Regions from separate parts of the Evansella sp. AB-rgal1 genome, predicted to be linked through region 1. Evidence: riboswitches for the same ligand, from Rfam matches in the RefSeq annotation. Region 1 holds a riboswitch; each other region holds the start of a gene.

The links. A riboswitch is a leader RNA that binds a small molecule or an ion and turns the genes downstream of it on or off. The one in region 1 is predicted to bind S-adenosylmethionine.
Region 2: linked by a shared signal. The riboswitch ahead of ACERII_RS07440 (MetQ/NlpA family ABC transporter substrate-binding protein) and the one ahead of ACERII_RS11460 (methionine biosynthesis PLP-dependent protein) in region 1 are both predicted to bind S-adenosylmethionine.
Region 3: linked by a shared signal. The riboswitch ahead of ACERII_RS21185 (O-acetylhomoserine aminocarboxypropyltransferase/cysteine synthase family protein) and the one ahead of ACERII_RS11460 (methionine biosynthesis PLP-dependent protein) in region 1 are both predicted to bind S-adenosylmethionine.

The regions. Positions count from the first base shown of each region.
Region 1 is NZ_JBGUAU010000011.1:165,892-173,843, forward strand. Features, by position in the region: gene ACERII_RS11430 (sulfate permease) at 1-802, shown strand, start outside; gene ACERII_RS11435 (phosphoadenylyl-sulfate reductase) at 806-1,528, shown strand; gene sat (sulfate adenylyltransferase) at 1,547-2,686, shown strand; gene cysC (adenylyl-sulfate kinase) at 2,686-3,285, shown strand; gene ACERII_RS11450 (anthranilate phosphoribosyltransferase) at 3,478-4,524, shown strand; gene cysK (cysteine synthase A) at 4,610-5,560, shown strand; SAM riboswitch class I at 5,662-5,771, shown strand; gene ACERII_RS11460 (methionine biosynthesis PLP-dependent protein) at 5,958-7,094, shown strand; gene metC (cystathionine beta-lyase) at 7,087-7,952, shown strand, end outside.
Region 2 is NZ_JBGUAU010000007.1:68,368-76,319, forward strand. Features, by position in the region: gene ACERII_RS07430 (methionine ABC transporter permease) at 1-509, opposite strand, end outside; gene ACERII_RS07435 (methionine ABC transporter ATP-binding protein) at 506-1,525, opposite strand; gene ACERII_RS07440 (MetQ/NlpA family ABC transporter substrate-binding protein) at 1,642-2,451, opposite strand; SAM riboswitch class I at 2,705-2,807, opposite strand; gene ACERII_RS07445 (carbon-nitrogen family hydrolase) at 2,959-3,750, opposite strand; gene ACERII_RS07450 (iron-containing alcohol dehydrogenase family protein) at 4,040-5,137, opposite strand; gene ACERII_RS07455 (pyridoxal phosphate-dependent aminotransferase) at 5,294-6,466, shown strand; gene ACERII_RS07460 (hypothetical protein) at 6,521-7,009, opposite strand; gene ACERII_RS07465 (hypothetical protein) at 7,284-7,415, opposite strand; gene ACERII_RS07470 (PucR family transcriptional regulator) at 7,711-7,952, shown strand, end outside.
Region 3 is NZ_JBGUAU010000032.1:2,644-10,595, forward strand. Features, by position in the region: gene ACERII_RS21155 (YozQ family protein) at 261-491, shown strand; gene ACERII_RS21160 (alpha/beta-type small acid-soluble spore protein) at 513-767, shown strand; gene ACERII_RS21165 (hypothetical protein) at 820-948, opposite strand; gene ACERII_RS21170 (hypothetical protein) at 971-1,303, opposite strand; gene ACERII_RS21175 (alpha/beta-type small acid-soluble spore protein) at 1,497-1,685, opposite strand; gene ACERII_RS21180 (hypothetical protein) at 1,743-1,928, shown strand; SAM riboswitch class I at 2,153-2,268, shown strand; gene ACERII_RS21185 (O-acetylhomoserine aminocarboxypropyltransferase/cysteine synthase family protein) at 2,445-3,758, shown strand; gene ACERII_RS21190 (homoserine dehydrogenase) at 3,819-5,105, shown strand; gene secY (preprotein translocase subunit SecY) at 5,571-6,872, shown strand; gene ACERII_RS21200 (MFS transporter) at 6,966-7,952, opposite strand, start outside.

The DNA of each region.
Region 1 (7,952 bases):
AAATGTTATTGGAATACCTCTTTCTACTAGTGAAGTAACCATCGGTTCGATTGTAGGAGTGGGAATTGCCTTTCAAGCGCTTTATGTCAATAACGTTATATATATCATATCGTTTTGGCTCATCATCCCATTCGCAGCATTTCTTATAGCATTTGTTGCAGGAAAAGTAATAATCATTATGGAAAAACGATGGCCCCAACTGAAAGGGGAAGGGAAATGGAGAAAATGGCTTGTATTCCTGTTAATCCTAACTGGGTTTCTAGAGGCATTTTCAGCTGGTATGAATAATGTGGCAAACGCAATCGGTCCTCTTATTGGTGCTGGCATTATGCATGAAACTCGAGGTATTTACCTAGGTGCAATTTTTCTTGCAATAGGAGCTATCCTACTTGGAGGAAGAGTTCTTGAGACAAATGGGAAGAAAATTACATCACTTTCCATGCTTCAAGGTACAGCAGTGTCAGGAACAGGAGCATCATTAGTGATTGCAGCTTCCATATTTGGAATACCGGTGCCGTTAACCCAAGCAACAACGTCAGCCATTGTAGGTGTTGGTACAGCTGAAAATGGATTTCAGTTATGGCAAAAAACAGTGATTAAGAAAATTATTAAGGTGTGGATCGTCTCGCCAGTGATGTCATTGGTAGTTTCCTATAGTTTAATTCATCTGGTTTTACATCCAAACCCATACATTATTGTGATTGTTATCAGCATTTTTGTTACTACGTTTGGATCCATTAGCCTTTATCAATCAATTAAAGAGGAAAGACGATCTGTACATGATCAAGGAGGGGGAATTTAAGTCATGGGAATTGAGACACAACAATTATCCTATGAAACAACGAAAGACTTTGTCTATAGCCAAACCAATGATTTATTGGCGAAAAAGGATTCCATAGGAGTGTTGAAATGGGCATACGCAACGTTTAAGGATGACTTAACCTATGCATGTAGCTTCGGAGCAGAAGCAATTGTTCTACTAGATTTAATTAGCAAAGTAAAGCCGAATGCGAGGGTTGTATTTCTTGATACCCATTTACATTTTCAAGAGACCTATGAGCTAATTGGAAAAATAAAGAATAAATACCCTAAGTTAATTATTGAGTATGCCCAGACAGAGGTCACATTAGAACAACAGGCAGAGCAATATGGAAAAAAACTGTGGGAAGTAGATCCAGATCTTTGCTGCAAGATACGAAAGAACATTCCGTTAGAAAAAGCACTTCATGGAAGTAAGGCGTGGTTAACAGGTCTTAGGAGAGAACAGTCACCAACGAGAGCTAATACGCAATTTGTTAACAAAGATAATAAATTTCAATCCATTAAAATCTGTCCTCTTATTCATTGGACGTGGGATGAAGTTTGGCAATATATTAAGCTTTTTGAACTTCCTTATAATGAGCTTCACGATCAAGGTTACCCAAGTATCGGCTGTAGTAAATGTACGTTTCCTGTAAAAGAAGGAGAAGATTTGCGTGCAGGACGTTGGGCTGGTAAGGAAAAAACAGAATGTGGATTACACAAATAATAGAGAGGAAGTGCGATAATGACACTTAGTACACCACATGGAGGTATATTAGTAAATCGGTTTCATGAAGATGTTGATGTGAGAGAAATTGAACATACAGTAGAGCTAGATAAAATGGCGTTGTCTGATTTAGAGTTACTTGCAAATGGAGCATATAGTCCGCTAACTGGATTTATGGGGAAGCAAGATTACGAGAGTGTAGTTACAAACATGAGATTAGCTGATGGAAATGTGTGGAGTATCCCTATTACACTACCAGTTTCTCCAATCGTTTCCTCTACGCTAATAATCGGAGAAAAAGTGAAATTAACGTATGATGATGTGGTTTATGGTGTATTGGAATTACAAGAAATTTTTGAACCGAATAAAGATGTAGAAGCAGCAAAGGTTTATCAAACAACGGATGTAGCTCATCCAGGTGTAAAGAAATTATATGAAAGAGGTTCCGTGTATTTAGCAGGACCAATTACATTAATAAAGGTTCCACAAAAAAGTCAATTTGAATCCTTTTACTTAACACCAAATCAAACAAGAAGAGAGTTTGAAGCTCGTGGATGGAAAACAGTAGTAGGATTTCAAACGAGAAATCCTGTTCATCGTGCTCATGAATATATTCAAAAATCAGCACTTGAAATCGTAGACGGATTATTCTTAAATCCGTTAGTTGGTGAGACAAAATCAGATGACATTCCTGCAGATGTGCGAATGGAGAGCTATCAAGTATTATTGAAAAACTATTATCCAGAGGACCGAGTTTTCCTGGCAGTGTTTCCAGCTGCAATGAGATATGCAGGACCAAGAGAAGCTATCTTCCATGCAATGGTAAGAAAAAATTACGGTTGCACTCATTTTATCGTTGGTAGAGATCATGCAGGTGTTGGTGATTACTATGGAACCTATGATGCTCAATTAATTTTCCAAAACTTCACTTCGAAAGAGTTGGGAATCACACCGTTGTTTTTTGAACATAGCTTCTTCTGTAAAAAATGTGGTGGTATGACTTCTACGAAGACTTGTCCACATAGTAAAGAAGATCGAATCATTTTATCAGGTACAAAGGTGAGAGAAATGCTTCGAAGTGGGGAGACACCTCCTCCAGAATTTAGTAGATATGAGGTTGTCCAAGTTCTAATTCGTGGAATGAAGGTGACTGTATAATGCAAAAAGCAGCGAATATACACTGGCATACTACAGCTATCACAAAAGAAGATCGTCAAAAACTAAATGACCATAAAAGTGTTGTAATTTGGTTCACAGGTTTATCTGGTTCAGGGAAATCAACGTTAGCAAACGCAGTGGAAAGACGTTTATATGATCTTGGTAAAAGGAGTTATGTTTTAGATGGAGACAATATTCGTCACGGACTAAATCGTGATCTTGGATTCAGTCCAGATGATCGCAAAGAAAATATACGACGAATCGGGGAAGTGTCGAAACTGTTTGTTGATGGAGGATCAATCGTGTTAACCGCGTTTATATCTCCTTACAAAGAAGATCGGCAAGTAGTTAGGGAGTTACTCCAACCAGACGAATTTCTTGAGGTTTTTGTAAAATGTTCAATAAATGAGTGTGAGAACAGAGATCCAAAAGGACTATATAAAAAAGCAAGAAATGGTGAGATTAAAGAATTCACTGGCATTAGTGCACCTTATGAGGAACCTAGTAATCCTGATTTAGTTGTAGAGACTGATAAACTCACTATTGAAGAATGTGTAGAAAAAGTTATAGAAAAACTAAAAAAATATTTTATTATTTAGTGATTTACTGATAGAATAGAGTTAAGATTATAGTATTCCGATAAGTAAGGTAAGAATAAAGTTTTCCCATCAAAAAATAAAGGGTTTCACCTAATTATGGAAGAACTTAATTTTGTAATAGGTAAAAAAACAGAAGACAACTTAGAATAAGCTTTTCATTACAATGAAGGATGCACACAAAGGGTGATCTAAATGAAGTTATGGTTAAAGGAAGTAGCAAGAGGGAAAAAAGGAGCAAAAGATTTAACGTATGAACTTGCTTTGGAAGCGGCAAAAGATTTCATTAGTGGAGATGCAACGGATGCACAAATTGGTGCATTTTTAGTCGCTCAAAGACTAAAACAAGAGTCTATCGATGAAGTACTCGCTTTCGTTAAATCATACAGAGAGGTTGCTCAACTTATACCAAATAAAATTGGGGAGCAAAAGCAATTTATTGACTTAGCTGGACCATATAGTGGGCGTAATACGTTTGCTGTTACTATTCCCGCTGCACTACTTTTTGCAGAAAGAGGAATTCCAGTATATTTACACAGCAGTGATTCCCTACCTCCGCGCTATGGTTCTTCCTTAATGAGTATCTTAGGTGAACTAGGTGTATCCACTGAGATTTCGAATGAGGATATAGGAAAATCAATAGAAACAATCCAAATTGGATTCGCTTGGACAGAAAAGCTCTGTCCACCACTTGCTAATCTTCGTCATATAAGAGAAGAGATTGGTGTAAGGTCTTTCTTTAATGTAATGGAAAAAGTACTGAATTTAGCAAACGCAAATCATTTAATGATAGGTGTATTTCATAAAACAGTTGTAGAGCTTCATGCTGCCCTCATCCGAAATATGGGTTATGAGAAGGGTTTTATTGTGCAAGGAGCAGAAGGGTCAGAAGATTTGCCAATTCATCGTAGAAGTTTTATTTATGAAGTCACAAAGGATAATATGGAATCTTTTCTAATTGACCCTAATGAATATGGATTAAAGCTATCCAAGGATGAAGAAAAAGAGAACCTTTCTCTTCAGAAACAAGCAAACGTTATTCGCCGTTTATTAGAAGGAGAGGAATCAGACGATTTACAATATCATCGAAATCAACTCTTATTTAATGTAGGTGTCCGATACTTCCTTTTTGGAATTGAAAAATCAATTGATGATGGTATCAAAGTTGCGGATATGCAGTTAAAGCAACAGCGAGGAGCAATCCATCTAGAGAAATGGATAACTTTAAAAAAAGAGAATTGATGGAAAAGTAGCGTCAAGGTTTTATGTTATTGGCAGCAATGATCTAATTATATACATGAATGAATAAATTAGGAGGATGAAAAGTATGAGTGAAGTTTTAAACAGACCAAAAATTGCTAAGAATTTAACAGAATTAATAGGTAGAACACCTCTTTTACGATTAAATGAAATTAGTGACGAGACAGGTGCAGAAGTTCTAGGGAAACTAGAATTCTTTAACCCGCTTGGAAGTGTAAAAGATCGTATTGGTAATGCAATGATTGCGGCAGCAGAAGCAGACGGTTTAATTAAAGAAGGTACACAAATTATAGAACCTACAAGTGGTAACACAGGGATTGCATTAGCATTCGTATGTGCAGCGAAAGGGTACGATTTAACTTTAGTAATGCCTGAAACAATGAGTATTGAGCGACGTAAATTATTAAAAGCACTAGGAGCAAAACTAGTACTAACAGAAGGACCTAAGGGAATGAAAGGTGCCATTGCAAAAGCAACGGAATTAGTGGCTGAGACTCCAAATGCATTTATGCCACAACAATTTGCTAACCCAGCTAATCCTGAAGTACATCGTCAAACTACTGCAGAAGAAATTTGGGCTGACACGGATGGAAATGTTGATTTCTTAATTAGTGGTATCGGAACAGGTGGAACAATTACTGGTGTTACAGAAGTATTAAAAAAACGCAATCCGAACTTTAAAGCAATTGCTGTTGAACCAACGGATTCTCCAGTACTAAGTGGAGGAAATCCTGGACCACACAAAATTCAAGGTATCGGACCTGGTTTTGTTCCAGACATATTAAATACAGAAGTATATGACGAAGTAGTTCAAGTTTCAAATGAGGACTCCTTCAAAGCAGCACGTAAGATTAGTAAATCAGAAGGTGTATTAGTTGGTATATCTTCAGGTGCAGCACTACACGCTGCGAAGCTAATTGCATCTCGTCCTGAAAACAAAGGGAAAACAATCGTTACCATTCTTCCGAGTACTGGGGAAAGATATTTATCAACTCCTTTATTCCAAGAAGAAGAATAAACATAAAATATCAGAATGATCTAAGTTATATAAAAAATACCAAGTTTTTATTGACGTACTGTTGAATAACCACTATAATCATGTTAATTAAATGTATAGGACTCTTATCAAGAGAGGTTGAGGGATCTGGCCCTACGACACCTCGGCAACCATTGGATTTCGATTCAACAGGTGCCAAATCCAGCAGAATCTTTATTCTGAAAGATGAGAGGTCCCGGCAGGTATTTTAAATAGTAACCTATCGACGACCTCTTACTAAGGGGTCGTTTTTTGTATTTTTATACAACACAATCACACTTTTTTTATCGACCAGAAACATTTGCTGGTCGCTCGTGACCAAGGCACTTACGCTTTTCTTAAAACTTCAGAGAAACTTAGGGCATAGGAGGAAGAGAAAATGAATAACGAAAAGAGAACTTATTCGAAAGAAACCCAGCTTGTACAAATTGGAAATAGAAGCGAAACAGCTACAGGTACAGTAAATCCCCCTGTTTATTTTTCAACGGCATATCGTCATGAAGGTATCGGCCAATCTACTGGATATGATTATACACGTACAGGGAATCCGACGAGGCAAATATTAGAACAAGCGATTGCTGATTTAGAAAAGGGTGATCGTGGTTTTGCCTGTAGTTCAGGGATGGCAGCCATACATACCGTGTTTGGTTTATTCAAACAAGATGATGAAATAATCGTTTCACAAGACTTATACGGAGGAACGTATCGATTATTTGAACAAATTTTATGTCATTATGGTATCAAATTTCATTACGCAGACATTCGATCCCCTGAGGAATATGAAAAACTAGTGAATGAAAATACGAAAGCTTTGTTTATTGAAACTCCAACAAATCCACTTATGCAAGAAGCGAATATTGCAGCGTTTAGCAAAATAGCGAAGGAACATAACTTACTTCTGATTGTTGACAATACTTTCTATACACCGCTTATTCAACAGCCAATTGATTTAGGAGCACATATTGTTATTCACAGTGCAACGAAATATTTAGGTGGTCATAACGATGTTCTTGCTGGATTAATTGTTTCCAAAGGAAAACAATTATCAGAGAAACTGGCGATGCTTCATAATGGAATTGGTGCAACGCTAGGTCCATTAGACTCCTGGTTGCTAATCAGAGGGATGAAAACACTATCGCTGCGGATGAAAAAGCACGAAGAAAATGCTGCTCAAATAAAGACATTTCTAGAAAAACACGAAGATGTTTCAGAAGTTTTATATCCTGGAAGAGGTGGGATGATCTCTTTCCGTGTAAACGATGAAAATATAGTAAACTCTTTTTTACAGCAATTGAAACTAGTTACATTTGCTGAAAGTTTAGGAGGAGTAGAAAGCTTCATCACTTATCCTGCTACCCAAACACATGCGGATATCCCTGAAGAAGTTCGTATTGCGAATGGTGTATGTAACAGATTATTGAGATTTTCAGTGGGAATAGAGGAGATTTCAGATATACAAGGAGATCTAGATCAAGCATTCAAAAATGCCTGTAAGGAGGTAGTCATTAATGAGTAACGATACATTTACATTTAGTACGCGATTAATTCATAATGAGAATTCAGTAGATAGAGAGACAGGTGCGGTGAGTGTTCCCATTAATCATACGTCCACTTTCCACCAATTTGATTTCGATTCTTTTGGTAAATATGATTATGCAAGATCTGGGAACCCTACGCGAGATGCATTGGAAGAAACTATTGCTCATTTAGAAGGAGGAGTAAGAGGTTTTGCCTTTGCCTCTGGAATGGCGGCAATTTCTACAGCTTTTTTACTTCTATCAAAAGAAGATCATGTAGTTATTTGTGAGGATGTATATGGAGGAACCTTTCGCCTAGTCACACAAGTGCTACATCGCTTTGGAATTGATCATAGTTTTGTAGATACGACGGACTTACAGAAATTAAAAGAGAGTATTCAGCCAAATACAAAAATGATCTATGTGGAAACACCATCGAACCCACTTCTAAAGGTCACCGATTTAAAAGAGGTATGTAGAATTGCAAAAGAAAATAACTGTCTAACATTTGTAGATAATACATTTTTAACTCCATCGCTACAAAGACCGTTAGAACTAGGTGCTGATATTGTTCTCCATAGTGCAACGAAGTTTTTATCAGGACATAGTGATGTTGTTGCCGGATTAGCAGTAGTCAAAGATAAAGAGCTCGGAGAAAAACTCTATTTTCTACAAAATACATTTGGATCTGTTCTAGGAGTTCAGGATTGTTGGCTAGTGATGAGAGGGCTAAAAACCTTAGATGTTCGACTCAAGCAATCACAAGCATCCGCACAACGTATTTCTGAATATTTAACAACGATTCATGAAGTGAAGCATGTGTACTATCCAGGTCTTTCTGATCATGAGGGAGCCAG
Region 2 (7,952 bases), on a different contig from region 1:
CCTGCCATCGCAGTTGCACCAATTAAACCAATTACAGCAATCGTTAAACCTAATATGATGGATGGTCTAGCTTCTCGAACCATAACATGCCAGATGATATCTCTCGTTTTAATCCCCATTGCTTCATAGGCTTCTAATACTCCTCGGTCTACTTCAAGTAACGCTGATTCCATTAATCGAGCAATATATGGAGCAGTGTATACAACTAACGGAACAATAACACCCTTTACTCCAATAGAAGTACCAACAATTAATTTTGTAAAAGGTAGTATTGCAAAAAGTAATATAATGAAAGGAATCGATCGAACAATATTAATTACGACATTTAAAGATTGATACACATATTTATTTTCCATGCTCTTATTTGGACGAGTTAAAACAAGCAAAACTCCTAAAGGTAAACCTATTAACACTGCTATCGCCAAAGATATGGAAACCATCTGGAATGTTTCGATAGTGGCCTTCCAAATAACTCCATTCCAACGATCATAAAATTCTAATAATGTCATTTTTTACTCACCTCATTTACTTGTACACCTTCGTTTTGTAAATATGCTAATGCTTTATCTGTTTCCGACTTATCTCCCTGAATATGCGCAGTTAATTTCCCAAAAGGTTTATCTTTCAGCTGTATGATGTTACCAGAAAGAATGTTGGTATGAACATTAAATTTCTTAGATACCATTGATAAAGCTGGTTTATCTGTGGAAGTACCGATAAATGTAAGGTCAATAATCGGTCCTTGCTTTTGCAAATCCTCTAAAATCTCATTAGGAATATCGTTAGGGAACAAGCTATTTACAAATTTCTTTGTTGTACCGTGTTGTGGATTGGAATATAAATCAATAACTGCTCCTTGTTCAACCACTTCTCCATTTTCCATTACTGCTACACGATCACAGATTTTTTGAATAACATGCATTTCATGAGTGATTAATAATATCGTAATGCCAAATTCCTTATTAATCTTTAGTAATAAGTCAAGGATTGAATGAGTTGTTTCTGGATCAAGTGCACTTGTTGCCTCGTCACTTAATAACACTTCAGGTTCATGTGATAAGGCTCTTGCAATTGCCACACGTTGCTTTTGTCCTCCTGATAACTGACTTGGATAAACATGATGTTTTTCTGAAAGTCCTACAATATCTAAATATTTTGTCACACGTTTTGAAATATCGGCTTTAGGTACCCCGGTTAACTTTAGTGGAATCGCAATGTTGTCAAAAACAGTCGCCGTTTTCAGTAGATTAAAACCTTGGAATATCATGCCAATCTTTTGTCTCGTCTCACGAAGTTTGGCTGAGGACATGGCGCTTAAGTTCTCCCCATTCACAAAAACTTCTCCGGATGTAGGTTTCTCCAGTAAATTAACACAGCGTACTAACGTACTTTTACCTGCACCGCTATATCCAATTACGCCAAAAATTTCACCTTTCTTCACTTCAAGGGAAACATCTTTTAAGGCAATAACTTCTTCATTTTTTTTCGAACTGAACGATTTCGATATATTTTTTAACTGAATCATTTCTTTAGCTCCTCACTATAGGAAAGTATCTTATAAACCATAAACTAATATTATTTTAAAATAAAAATAAAACAGAATGTCCCTCATTTTTGAGAGACATTCGACTTTTATTTTTATTACCAAGAAGCAACTACAGAACCTTTAAATGTTTCAGCAATAAATTGCTTTACTTCTTCCGATTGATAAATTTCAATTAATTTTGCTACTACTGCATCGTCTTTGTTTTCTGTTCGAACCGCAATTACATTCACCCATGGAGAATCACTTGGCTCAATGAAAATAGAATCTTCAGTTGGTACAAAACCATGCTCTATTGCAAAGTTTGTGTTAATTGCTGCTGCCGCTAACTCATCTAATTGACGAGGGATTTGAGAAGCTTCTAGTTCAATAAATTCTAATTCAAAAGGATTTTCTACAATATCAAGAGGTGAAGCTGTAACACCAGCGTCTGGATCTAATGTAATAAGTCCAGCTGTTTCAAACAAGATTAAAGCACGAGCTCCGTTTGTTGGATCATTTGGTAAACCAACTTTATCACCAGGTTGAAGCTCAGAAACATCAGATAGCCCTGAAGAGTAAAGACCCATTGGGAAGTTAACTGTTGTAGCTACCTCAACTAAATCTAAATTACGATCAGTTTTGAAATTGTCTAAATACGGAAGGTGTTGGAAGCTGTTTACATCTAGGTCTCCCTCTGCTAACGCAACGTTAGGCATAACATATTCTGTGAAAACTTCAATATTAATCGTTAATCCTTGTTCTGCAGCTACTTCAGCAACTTTTTCCATGATTTGCTCGTGTGGTCCTGCTGTAACCCCAATTGTTAATTCATCTTCTGGTAATTCTTGACCTTGAGATGTTCCCCCACAAGCAGCTAAAACTGCTACTAGTAATGACAATGTGAATAATGTAAGTAATTTTTTCATTTTATTAAACCCCTTTTTGTATAATTATTTTTTTCGTTATATTGGTAATCAGCATTTTATTGCTGTTATTCCTGTTTACCATTCGCTTCTTTTTGTTTTTTCCACTTTTTTAAACTCAAATATTTCCAATAGATAAACTTGGAATTAAACATATCAACTCTTACAAATTACAATCTCTACCCAAGAAATGTTATATAAAAAAACCTCTTCTATAAATATATAAGAAGAGGTTTGATCGCTAAATAAACGACTCTTCTTATCTATCAAGCTATCGCTTGCTGGAGTTGGCACAATGACTGTAAAAGTCTGTTGCCGAGGTTTCAAAGGGCCAGTCCCTCCACCTCTCTTGATAAGAGTGATTTGTATGTGATTGTTTGTTAATTAATCTGACTCTTACTTTACAACATGTATATTTCATCTGTCAAAGGTTTTTTGATAAAATAATATAAAAAGTTTTTGTAAGCGTTTCATATGGAAAACCTTACTATTTACACTACATTTTACTACTCACAGTCGATATAGATCTGTTCTTCTATCAGTAAAAATTGGTATTGTCTTTCTTACTTCATCTACTTCTTCGAGGTCCACATCACCATGAACAATTGTTTCTTCATTTGCAGCTTCCGCTATAATTTGCCCCCACGGGCCGATGATAATAGAATTGCCTCCAAATTCATTATTCGGATCAGAACCCACTCGATTACATCCTACAACGTAACATTGATTTTCTATGGCACGACTAATTAAAAGTGCACGCCAATGGTCAATTCGTGGTTTTGGCCATTCTGCAACAACAAAAAGAACCTTTGTATTATCTAGCATATGGGTGCGAATCCATTCTGGGAAACGAATATCATAACAGATAACTCCGGCACATAACTGATTGTCCAAAGTGAACATTCCATCACTATTTCCTTCTAGTAAAAACTTTTCTTCGTTCATTAGTCGGAATAGATGTGCTTTACTATATTCTTTTTGAAGCTCTCCATTTCGGTTCACTACGAACATTGTATTTGTAACTCCATCCATTGATTCTTTAGCAATAGATCCAGCAACGACATTGACACTATATTTTTTCGCGAGCGATGAGATAAAAGCAAGAGATTTCTCCCCATTTTTATCTGCGATTTCATCTAATCGTGTTAGGTCGTAGCCTGTTGACCATAGTTCTGGGAGGACAATGACATCAGGTTTTCCCGCTTCTACTGCTTGTTGAAATTTTTGTTCGACGTAAGAAAAATTCTTTGTAGGATTACCAAACGAGATATCCATTTGTATTAACGAAATTTTTAATTTCAATTTTCATCACCTTCCTGATTTTATGTTACTCCCCTGAAAATACGTGTATCAGATTAATATGGAATACTAACTTTGTAGCTATATATTCCATTCGCTTCAGTCCACTCCTTTCCGTGGGGAGTTACCGAGCCCTTCCGCGACTATGTCGTAAAGGTGTCTCCCCTATACTTTGCTTCCCACTGGAGTCTTGCTGGTTTGCTCTTATTCCATATACAGTTGACATTACTAATATATCTAATTTAGTATTTTCATCCGTCATGGCGTAAATTTCCACTTACATATTTGTATGTTATGAATTAACTGTGTTTTTGTCTGTTACGATACGTTGCAGTTCTTTCATTGCTTTTTCTACTTGTTTTGGTGTGGAGATGTTCATTAGGTGGATCGATTCGCCTTCTTTTGTAGTTCCTTCTGCAATTTTCTTTATTGCTTCATCCACATTTACTGTTATTCCTAAATCAGCTAGAGTTATAGGTAGCTTCATTTTTTCGTAGTATGGTAATAATTCCTCTATTTCAGTATAATCTTCTTCTAATGCTAATTGTACTAGTATTCCGTAAGCTACTTTATCTCCATGAAGTTGATGGTGTGTTTCTGCAATCATCGTTAACCCATTATGAACAGAATGAGCTCCTGCGATTCGACCATAGCGTTCCCCAAAACCGCCAACCATACCTCCAGCCATGATAATAGTTTCGATTACTTTAATAAACGGAGCTGTTACTATTTTTTTCTGTAAAGCATCCATTGCAGATTGCCCTTCTTCAATAAGCACATCTCGACAAAGCTTTGCTGCATGGAGCGCAATGTCAATTGATAGTGGGCGCTCCTGAAGATTGCGTGCTAATACGTCTGCTTCATACCATTTAGCAATTGTATCTCCAATGCCCGCTCGCAAATAACCTTGTGGTGAATCAATGATAATTCTTGGCTCCACTGCAACAAGTAAAGCGTTTCTTGGGAAAACTTCGTAGTTAACAAAATTCCCTTCCTCATCGTAAAAAACGCTTAACGGTGTCCAAGGTGCACAATTGGATGCTAATGTTGGAATTAGTATATATGAAAGCTGTAACTGATGAGCAACAGCTTTCACTATGTCCATAATTTTTCCGCCGCCAATTCCTACTATGTAATCGCAACCTTCCAATGTTGAAATTTCTACTAGCCTTTGTACTTCTTGCTTCGCACACTCACCATAGTAATGCTCCATTCGCCCTTGTAGCTTTAGTGGCTCCACATATTTTTTAGCAGCTTCCCAGGATTTTGTACCATGAATAAGTAATCCGTGTTGGAATTCTTCTTTTTCTACTATTTCCTTCACTTTTTCTAAAGCACCGTTAAAACAAACATATACATTAGGTGCACCTTGAATTTGTATGGATTCCATTCTTTCACCTCATATTAAGCAATGATAAAAATATGTCACTAGTATATAAAATAGTGAGGGAATATTCTACATACTCAAATTATTCTTCTTTACAATCGCGGTATTAGTCACTATGATTAGTAACTATAATTTATCTAATAACGGAGCGTGAATCTAGTGATATTTGAACCATCCGAATCATTAAAAAGATTACCAGAACAATTCTTTGCAAAGCTTGTAAAAAAAGCACAACAACTTAAAAATGAAGGCCATGATGTTATAAATTTAGGACAAGGAAATCCAGACCTTCCTACCCCACCTCATATCGTGAATGAATTAAAAGAAGCAGCCACAAATGCAGAATATCATAAATATTCCCCTTTTCGTGGTCAAGACTTTTTAAAAGAGGCAATTTGTGAATTTTATAAACGAGAATATGATGTGAATTTAGATCCCGCTACAGAAGTAGCTATTATTTCTGGGGCAAAAACAGGGTTGGTGGAACTAAGTCAGTGCTTATTAAACCCTGATGATGTCGCTTTATTACCAGACCCAGGATATCCAGATTATATGTCTGGAATTGCATTGGCTGATGCGGAAACTGTATTTATGCCACTAACAAAAGAACATGATTTTTTACCTAATTATGATGAACTTTCCGATTCCGCATTAAATCAAGCAAAACTAATGTTTTTAAATTATCCGAATAACCCTACTGCAGCGGTAGCAACGAAAGAATTCTTCGATGAAACAGTGGAGGTTGCAAGGAAGTATAATATTTGTGTTTGTCATGATTTCGCTTATGGAGCAATTGGTTTTGACGGAGAAAAGCCTCGAAGCTTTCTGCAATCGGAGGGTGCAAAAGAAGTTGGGATTGAGATGTACACTCTTTCGAAAACATACAATATGGCAGGGTGGCGTGTTGCTTTTGCAGTTGGAAATGCATCCGTAATTGAAAGTATCAACCTATTACAAGACCATATGTATATGAGTTTGTTCGGTGCCATTCAACAATCAGCAGTAAATGCATTATTAGGGCCTCAAGATGCAGTCCATCAGTTAGTAAAAACATACGAAAAGCGTCGTGATACATTTATCGGTCACTTGCAAAATGCTGGCTGGGATGTACAAGCTCCTAAGGGAACGTTCTTTGCTTGGTTACCTGTTCCAACTGGATATACGTCAGAACAATTTGCAAATCTTTTGCTGGAAAAAGCTCACGTAGTAGCTGCTCCTGGAGTCGGTTTTGGTGAATTCGGTGAGGGTTATGTACGAGTTGGATTTGTGGATGAGGAAGAAAGGTTATTAGAAGCCGCAAAAAGAATCGAACAATTGAATATTTTTGGATGACTATAATAAAAAGGCATGTGACTTACATGCCTTTTTTTATTAGGAAGAATTAAGCTAATCGATTGTAGTTATTTTCCAGCCATCCTTATCTTCTAATTTAATATTCCAATATACAATATAATCAACTCTCACTTCGTCCACGTATGTGAGGATAATTTTATCTCCACTCGTTTCGAAGTTTACTAAATACATAGTTGAAAGTGGTGCCCATTGCACTAAGTTTTCAAAATGAATAGTATATCGACTATCCCTTAAGTTGTCACTCTCGTAAAAATACGTTGCTGCTTCTTCGGCATTCTCACTTTGAAGAAATTTATCAACGGTTGTAATAGCCTTTGCTATTTCCTCGTTTGAAATATGATCTATTCTATGAATCTTTTGTATCCTTTGTAGCTCCTCTTGCAGATTCGTAATTTCTCGTTCTAAAGCTTCCAATTTTTCTCTCTCTATTGTATCTTCATTTGAGCTAGGCTCTTGAAACAATATAATAAAAGTTCCTATAACGAGGAATACTAATACTAAACTTATATAGCTTCTTTTCATTGCAATCTCCTTTGGTAACCCCAAATTATATGTTTAATAAATTTATAATATCAAAATAAGCAGAAGATTTCACAGGTGGTCTACCCTGAAAATGCGTGGGTTCATAGTAGTCAAACTTATCTAGTATTCCTAATATTGTTGTTTTCTATTCCATTCGCTACTGCCCACTCCCTTTCCTGTGGGGAGCTGCCGAGCCACCTTCGTCAATTCCGCCTAAGTACGTGCCCACGTCCTGTGGGCACCGGCGTCATGTCGCCATCCTGGCTCCCGTCTGCTACGGTGTCTCGCCTCTGTTCTGCTTCCCACTGGAGTTCCGTGGGCATTCGCTCATTCCATCGGAATTTGATGTTTCTAAAACATCTAATATCGTATTTTCATTCCCCATGGTGAATAATTTCACTTTCATTAAGTCTACCCTTAAAATACGCGCTGATAATTGGAGGCCTAACTAAAATGAATACTAACTGTACAAGCGTTCCATCTTACACTAGAGAACAGTAGACTTCTGCTCAATTCTAATTTTGGGTGAAGTAAATACTAAACCGTATCTACATATGTAAATCGTGGAACTTTACTAACATCGCCTATTACAAAGATAAACACTAGCCACACCAAAATGATCGTGGTAGTGTTAGGATATACACACTAAGAAGGCGGTAGTCTACTACTCTATTTTTAGAATTTTGTTAGGAGTCGTTTATATGAGTGAAAAACAAGAAGATAGAAATCCATTTAAGGGTTCCTTCGGGAATTTAGAAAATCTAGTAGACAAAATTAGTGATGTGCTTCGATGTCCAGTTACAATTGAGGATGCTAACCACAATTTATTGGCATACAGCTCTCATGACGAAAGAACGGACTCTGCTCGAATTGCAACCATTATTGGTAGAAAGGTTCCTGAAAGAGTTGTAAATAAATTGTGGAAAAACGGAGTTATTCCTAA
Region 3 (7,952 bases), on a different contig from region 1:
TTATCCATTAAAATGGAAATATCATTGTATCATTTTAAAGCAAATGTACTGAATTACGCAATAAAAGATTCATATTTTACAATAAATTAGAGATTGTTTTAACGGAATTTTAATAAAGAAGATAATTTTTAATAAATTTCTTAAAAATAAGGGGAGTTTGAAGAGATCTGAATCATTTTGTGGTTTTTAAAAAGATATTCTCTTTTATATCATAAATTTGTTCTTTTAGCGAATCATAAGAACTGATAGGAGGCGATTGTATGAACAAGAAAACAGATAAGAAATCAGAAAAAATTGCTGAAAAATCTTATGAACCCGCGAATTACCAAAGTAATGATGAGACAGAAAAAGGATTAGCAATTACCCACGAACAAGTTTCTGACGCATATATGGAAGGAACAATCGATGGCTCCATCGATCAAGTAGACAAAAATGGAGAGTTGAAAAGTGATGCAGGAGAAAAGATTAAAAGAAAAGGTTTTGATGAATAACGGAAATTTGGAGGGGGTATCATGGCAAGAAGAAATAAAATATTGATTCCTGAAGCTCGTGAAGGGCTAGATCGTCTTAAAGCACAAGTGACCAACTCTATGAGTCCAGAAAATGCAAAGTATGAGGTAGCAAAGGAACAGGGAATACCTCTAAAAAAGGGTTATAATGGAGAAATAAGGGCAAAAGATGCAGGGAAAATAGGCGGAAGTATTGGTGGAAACATGGTTCGTGAAATGGTAAAAATGGCCGAACAGCAGTTGAATAAAAGACAATAAATTTGTGTGAAAAAAGAAACAGCCCAAAGGTGAACTACCTTTGGGCTGTTTCTTATTCAAATGCTTTAATTCCTAAGCCGAAGTGTATTATAAAAAACACTATCACCATCATCAGTAGACCAAAAGTAAGTCCACGAAGTGCTTCTTTAACAAATAGATCGTCATTCTTATTTACTTTCATTTTTTATCCTCCTAGTAATTTGTTATTGAAGTATTTGGGAGGATGAGAGTACTAAATCAACTTTGTTATAGATGGAGAAGACTATATACTTTAACTTTTGTTTAGCAATGTAATCAGTATAAATGAATAATATAGCATTAATGTTTTCTTCTGCTTCTGTAAACAAAATGGGGTAGTTGATATAGATCTTTTTTATTTCATCGAGATCCGTTAGTGTCTTAGCTATCTCCATTGTTTCATGATCTATTGCGATCTTAGTTATGTATTTATCAGATGCAGCATAAGTGGACGGAATAGTGATGGAAAAGCTTGTTAGTACAATAAGTATAAGAGTTACTATGGTTTTCCTTAACACGTATTCTCCGACCCTTCTATTTGATGATAAACAAATTATATACGAATGAAACTCTAAATAAAAGGTGGAAAATAGCGGTTACCTTCAGTGGAGAGTTAACCTGTTACGCAAAGTATGCATTTTGGCTTATCTTCACCAAAAAAAAGCGCGTAGAATAAAATCTACGCGCTTATCCAAATATGATGTTTTCTAATTAAAATTGTTGTTCAGCTTGTTGTACAAGACGCTTTGTGATCTCCCCACCTACAGAACCATTAGCGCGAGAAGTCGCATCGGCACCAAGATTTACACCAAATTCTTGGGCAATCTCATACTTCATTTGATCCAATGCTTGTTGTACTCCTGGTACTAGAAGTTGATTGCTATTGTTGTTTTGTGCCATCTGTATCACCTCGCTTTGTTTTAGGTTACTACTAGTATGGTTGCAGAGAGAAATCATATGCAAAACGAAGCATGGCAATATTTTCCCACTATCTTCTTTGAAGCTATAATGCTTGATATGAGCGCATTTGTAGTAAGTTATAAAATTCTTTATTACATTGGTTATGTTAAAGAAAGTGTTGCTATGTACAATGTTGATTTTCCTGAAGGTCAGAGACTTGTTGAAAACCTACATAGTCTTTAATATAAGACGTTCGCAGTTATTTTAGAAGAGGATGAGTGAAAAAAGACGTTTGTATAGAAATAAATCTAATACATGGCACTTCAACCAACATCAACGTTTAACAGAGCCTATTTTAAAATTCGGGAATTTTCATGTAAAACTATTGACGATCATTTTCAAAAGTGGTAGTATTCGAAATAATTGGTAAATTATATAACAAATTAAAAATTACATAGAAGATTTTACTCTTATCAAGAGAGGTGGAGGGACAGGCCCGATGAAACCCAGCAACCACTGAAGGTTATTAAAGCTTCAGAAGGTGCTAATTCCTACAAAACTAGTTGGTTTTGAAAGATGAGAGAAAGGATATAAGCATCTACCCTTTCTCTTATAAAGAGAAAGGTTTTTTTCGTAAATGGGGCTAAAGTAACTAAATAAAGATGTTTGTCATTAAGCACTTATAGACAAGATCTTCTTACATAAAGAATGTTTTTAGGAAATGGAGAAATCAAAAAAATATAAATGGAGGAATGAATGATGAGTAAAGAACAAAATTTTGAAGGTTATAGTGTGGAAACACAATTATTACACGGAGGTCAGGAGCCAGACCCAACAACGGGTTCGAGAGCAGTTCCCATTTATCAGACAACTTCTTATGTTTTCCGCGACACAGAACATGCTGAGAATCTGTTTGGTCTTAAAGAGCAAGGGAATATTTACAGTCGAATCATGAATCCAACTGTAGATGTTTTTGAAAAAAGAATCGCATTACTTGAAGAAGGGGTTGCCGCAGTTGCTACTTCGTCAGGTATGTCTGCCATTGCTCTATCTATTTTAAATATTGCTGGTGCTGGAGATGAAATTGTTGCCGCAACAAACCTATATGGTGGTACATATAATCTTTTCTCCACAACATTACCTAGATATGGAATTACTGTTCATTTTGTAGACGCGAGTAATCCGGAAAACTTCAAAGAAGCAATAAATGAGAATACAAAAGCAATTTTTGCAGAAACAATTGGAAATCCAAGCCTACAAGTTCTAGATATTGCTGGAGTAGCAAATGTTGCGCATGATGCTGGTCTTCCACTTATTATCGATAATACGTTTGGAACTCCCTATACGGTAAAACCAATTGCACATGGCGCGGATATTGTTATTCACTCTGCGACAAAGTGGATTGGTGGCCATGGAACTTCTATCGGAGGAGTTGTGGTAGATGGAGGGAAGTTTGATTGGAACTCTGAGAAATACCCTAGTTTTACAGAACCAGACAGAAGCTACAACGGAATAACATATGCAAAAGATGTTGGAGAAGCAGCGTTTGCAATCAAGTTCCGAGTTCAATTGTTACGTGATTTCGGAGCTTGTCTAAGTCCTTATAACGCGTTCCAATTACTCCAAGGCTTAGAAACACTTCATTTACGTGTGCAGAGACACAACGATAATGCACTTGCTCTTGCGAAAAAATTAGAAGAACACCCTGCCGTTGCTTGGGTTTCTTATCCAGGTTTAGAATCTCACCCTTCCCATAAACATGCTTCTCAGTTATTAAAAGGTGGATACGGTTCTATCGTTATTTTCGGAATTAAAGGTGGAAAAGATGCAGGTCGCAAGCTCATCGATAATGTTGCCTTATGGTCGCATCTTGCAAATGTGGGAGATGCAAAAAGTTTAATTATTCACCCTGCAACAACAACACATCAACAATTGTCAGGGGAAGAGTTAGTAGCAACAGGGGTAACAGAAGATATGGTCCGTTTATCTGTTGGAATTGAAAATGTAGACGATTTATTAAAAGATTTAGATCAAGCGTTAGAAAAGGCAACAGGGAAGGCATTAGCAAAATAAGTGCATGTTTGGTACTTAAAAACAGCTTGTAAGTCATAACAAGAAAAGGGGTTTGATTCAATGAGTCATCCAGTATATAAATTAGCAATCATTGGTTTTGGAACAGTGGGAGAAGGAGTGTATCAAACACTATTGAAGAAATCAGAAAAAATAGCAGCAATATTAGGGCGACCAATAACAATCCCCTTTGTTCTTGTAAAAGATCAACTTAGAATGCGTAACGTATCGAGTATTACAAAAATTACTCATTCTTTTTCAGATATATTAGATGAATCAAATCTTGATGTAGTAGTAGAGGCTACACCTGACGCAAGTACTGCTTATCCGTATGTAACTAAACTATTGGAGAAAAGTATCTCGGTAATCTCTGCTAATAAAGAACTAATCGCCAAGCACGGGGAAGAGCTTCATAAACTTGCAAAAGAGAATGATTGTCAATTGTTATATGAAGCTGCCGTAGCTGGTGGGATACCTTTATTAAATACATTACGACATACATTAAAAACTAATAGTATCCAAAAACTAGAAGGAATATTAAATGGTACCTCTAACTTTATTTTAACCAAAATGAGAGAAGAAGCATCGAGTTTTGAAGTAGCTCTTGCAGAAGCACAGGAGAATGGTTATGCAGAAGCAATTCCAGATAAAGATGTAGACGGCTGGGATGCATACTACAAAACGTGCATACTAAGTCAGTGGATATTTGGCTGTTCTCCTGTGTGGAACTCTGAAAAACCAGTAGGGATAAGAGAAGTAGATGCAATCGATATATCATTAGCTGAGAATTTAAAAGCGAGAATAAAACATGTTGCTTCACTTCAAAAAGTTGAAAATTGTGTACGTGCTTCTATTCAGCCAACCCTCGTTTTTGAAGGTCACCCTTTATATAGTGTAGAGGATGTAAATAACGGTATATATATAGAAGGAAGTATCGTTGGTCCAGTGACGTTACAGGGGCCAGGAGCTGGGAAGTATCCTACATCGAGTGCCGTTGTGGAGGATGTAGTTAATTTTCTTTCAGAAAGAAACGAACCCTCTCTTCCAAAGGGAATTCAATTTCTGAAAGATGGGTTTGAAGATAGTGATAGCTCATTTCAGGAGAAACCTAATTTGTTTTTTCTAACTGCTCCTAATGGTTTGTCGAATCATTTAACAACGATGGGCTTTGATGTAATTAAGTCAGTTGTTCAGTTGGGGAAAAAATATGGAGCACTCGTAACTTCAGGCTCTACTAAGTTAGAACGTATAAAAACACTATGTAATGAATTAGAAATACAAGTATATCCAGTATTACTTGGGAAAAATGATAGTGTTGAAAAATATTATTTTAAAGAAAAAGCTATCTAACCTCTAAGGCAATGTTTCACAAAGTGGACACATTGCCTTTATTCTTAGTTGGTTGGTTTCATCCTTAGTCCTAGTAGTTACTATCACTAGATATAATTGGGCCTTGCTAGTAGGAATTTGTCTTGAAACAGGGTTTACGAGACAAATTAACAATGGAGTTGAACCGATTTGTTTTTTTACTTCTCTAACACACAAATAAGTATTTTTAGGATAACCTAATAATTAAGCGTTTACAAAATTATAACTTAAGTGTATTCTATTTGAAGAAACTAGGAAAAGTAGAATTACAATGTAACAAAAAATTTTGTTAGTAGTAACATAGTGATTACTTTCAGATTAGTAAATTATTACTATTTTTGTAATTTCAAAAAAAAATCAAAATTTTACAAGATTTTATGATATTCTATTAGAAATGAAATTAATAGTTTATTTCTATTCATACAAAAAAAGGTAGAGGTGCTGCAGATGTTTAGTACAATCCGCAATATTTTTCGCGTGGGAGACCTGCGCAACAAGATTATTTTCACATTATTAATGTTGGTCGTGTTCCGGATTGGTGCACATATACCAGCACCAGGGGTAGACGCAAGCCGACTTGATTTTGAGGGTCTTGCAGCGTTTGGATTTATCAATACATTTGGTGGGGGAGCCCTAGAGAATTTCTCTATATTTGCAACAGGTATTATGCCTTATATTACTGCATCCATTATTGTGCAACTTTTACGTTTAGATGTAGTTCCTAAATTTGCTGAATGGGCAAAAGAAGGCGAGCCTGGAAGAAAGAAACTAGCTCAAGTAACACGTTACGGAACGATTGGAATTGCATTTTTCCAAGCCTTAGCATTATCCATTGGTTTTAACAACTTAATGCCAGGACTAGTTCCAAACCCTACTGTTATCACATATTTACTAATTGCAGTCGTGTTAACAGCTGGTACAGCTTTCCTTATGTGGTTAGGAGAGCAGATTACTATTAAAGGTATTGGGAATGGGATATCCATTCTAATCTTTGGTGGTATTGCAGCTGGTATACCAACAGGAGCAACTCAAATTTATGCACAATACATTGCTGAAGCTGGAGACCAACTTTTCTTAAATCTAGTAGTTATAACATTAATTTTACTAGCTATTATTGCAATAATCGTTGCTGTCATTTTTGTTCAACAAGCAGTTCGTAAAGTGCCGGTTCAATATGCGAAAAAAATGGCTGCTGGTGGACGCCCAACTGGTGGACAATCTACTCATTTACCATTAAAAGTTAATGCAGCTGGGGTAATTCCTGTTATCTTTGCATCAGCATTGTTCTTTATGCCACAAACAATTGCTGGGATCTTTGGAGCAGATAGTTCTCTTGCTCAGACAATTATTAATATCTTTGCACTAGATAATCCATGGGGTATGTTATTTTATGCAGTATTAATTATTGCTTTTGCATATTTCTATACATTTGTACAAATTAATCCTGAGCAAATGGCTGATAATTTGAAACGTCAAAATGGATTTATTCCAGGTATCCGTCCAGGAAAAACAACAGAAAAATTTATCGTAAAAGTCTTATACCGTTTAACGTTTGTAGGATCCTTATTCCTTGCAACAGTTGCTATCATTCCGCTTATTTTCACAGCGGCAATGGGGTTACCACCTGCAGTTCAAATTGGTGGAACAGGCTTACTAATCGTAGTTGGTGTAGCCTTAGATACAATGAAGCAAGTAGAAAGCCAATTAATCGACCGTCGTTACAGTGGATTCTTAAAAAGATCGTCATAATAATATATAAACCACAAAATTTTACAAGCAAAAACACATGTGATTCACAAGATCGCATGTGTTTTTTTATGTGTAAAACTATTAGATTATCTATTAATTAGCCGTCTGCTCCGCAACTGGGACTCTATTATCCAACTTCTCTTCCAACGGTACATTCAATTGATAATATATTTTCGAATTCCATGCGATGATCGTTGCTACAATTATTAAACCACCTAACGATACAAAAAGGATGGTGAAATTATAGAGCTCTGCTAATACACCACCTAAACCAGCACCTAAAGGTATACCAGTTTGTGCAAGTAAGGCTCGAACGGTGAATACTCTTCCTCGAATGTTTTCAGGAACACGTTTTTGATAAAACGTCGTGTTGTTAATGGTAAAAATAACTGCAAAGATACCTTGTAACATGGAGATAACGAAAGCGAGCCAAATGTTTGTCACTATGCCAAGTAGAAGTAGTAAGACGCCTCCTAGTGACAAACTCCCCAACATAACAAAGCGAAGGTTTTTTGGTGTTTTGAACATTCCTGTTACAAAGGAACCAAACACCATTCCGCAGGAAAATAACGACATAAATAAACCATATTGAAATTCAGTTCCTTTTAAATGCTCTAATATATATGGGAGAAACATAGGTTGTGCAGCTCCTGTGCTGAAGTTAATAACCATCATCAATATACCAATCCAAAATAGAACAGGGTAGATTTTGAAGAAACCAAGGCCTTCTTTAAACATAGGTAACCAGGATGAACGAGCCTCTATTTTTTCGCGAACCGTATTTTCAATAAAGAAGAGGAGGATGCCCGAAATAGTTACAGCAGTAATCAAAATGGTTATTACAATAACTGGTCCAAACAAGGTTAGGAGAAGACCACCTAAAGCAGGTCCAATAAGCATCATTGTCTGCATGGTTCCTTCCAAAATGGAGTTTCCTCTGTGAAGAACTTCTTTTGGAAGGAGTTTAGCTACATAGGCCATACTTGACGGACGAAATAAAGGTTCGGCAATTCCTGTTATCATTGCAGCAAAAAATAAAACGGATAAATGGATATTATCAAAGACTAATAATAATCCAGG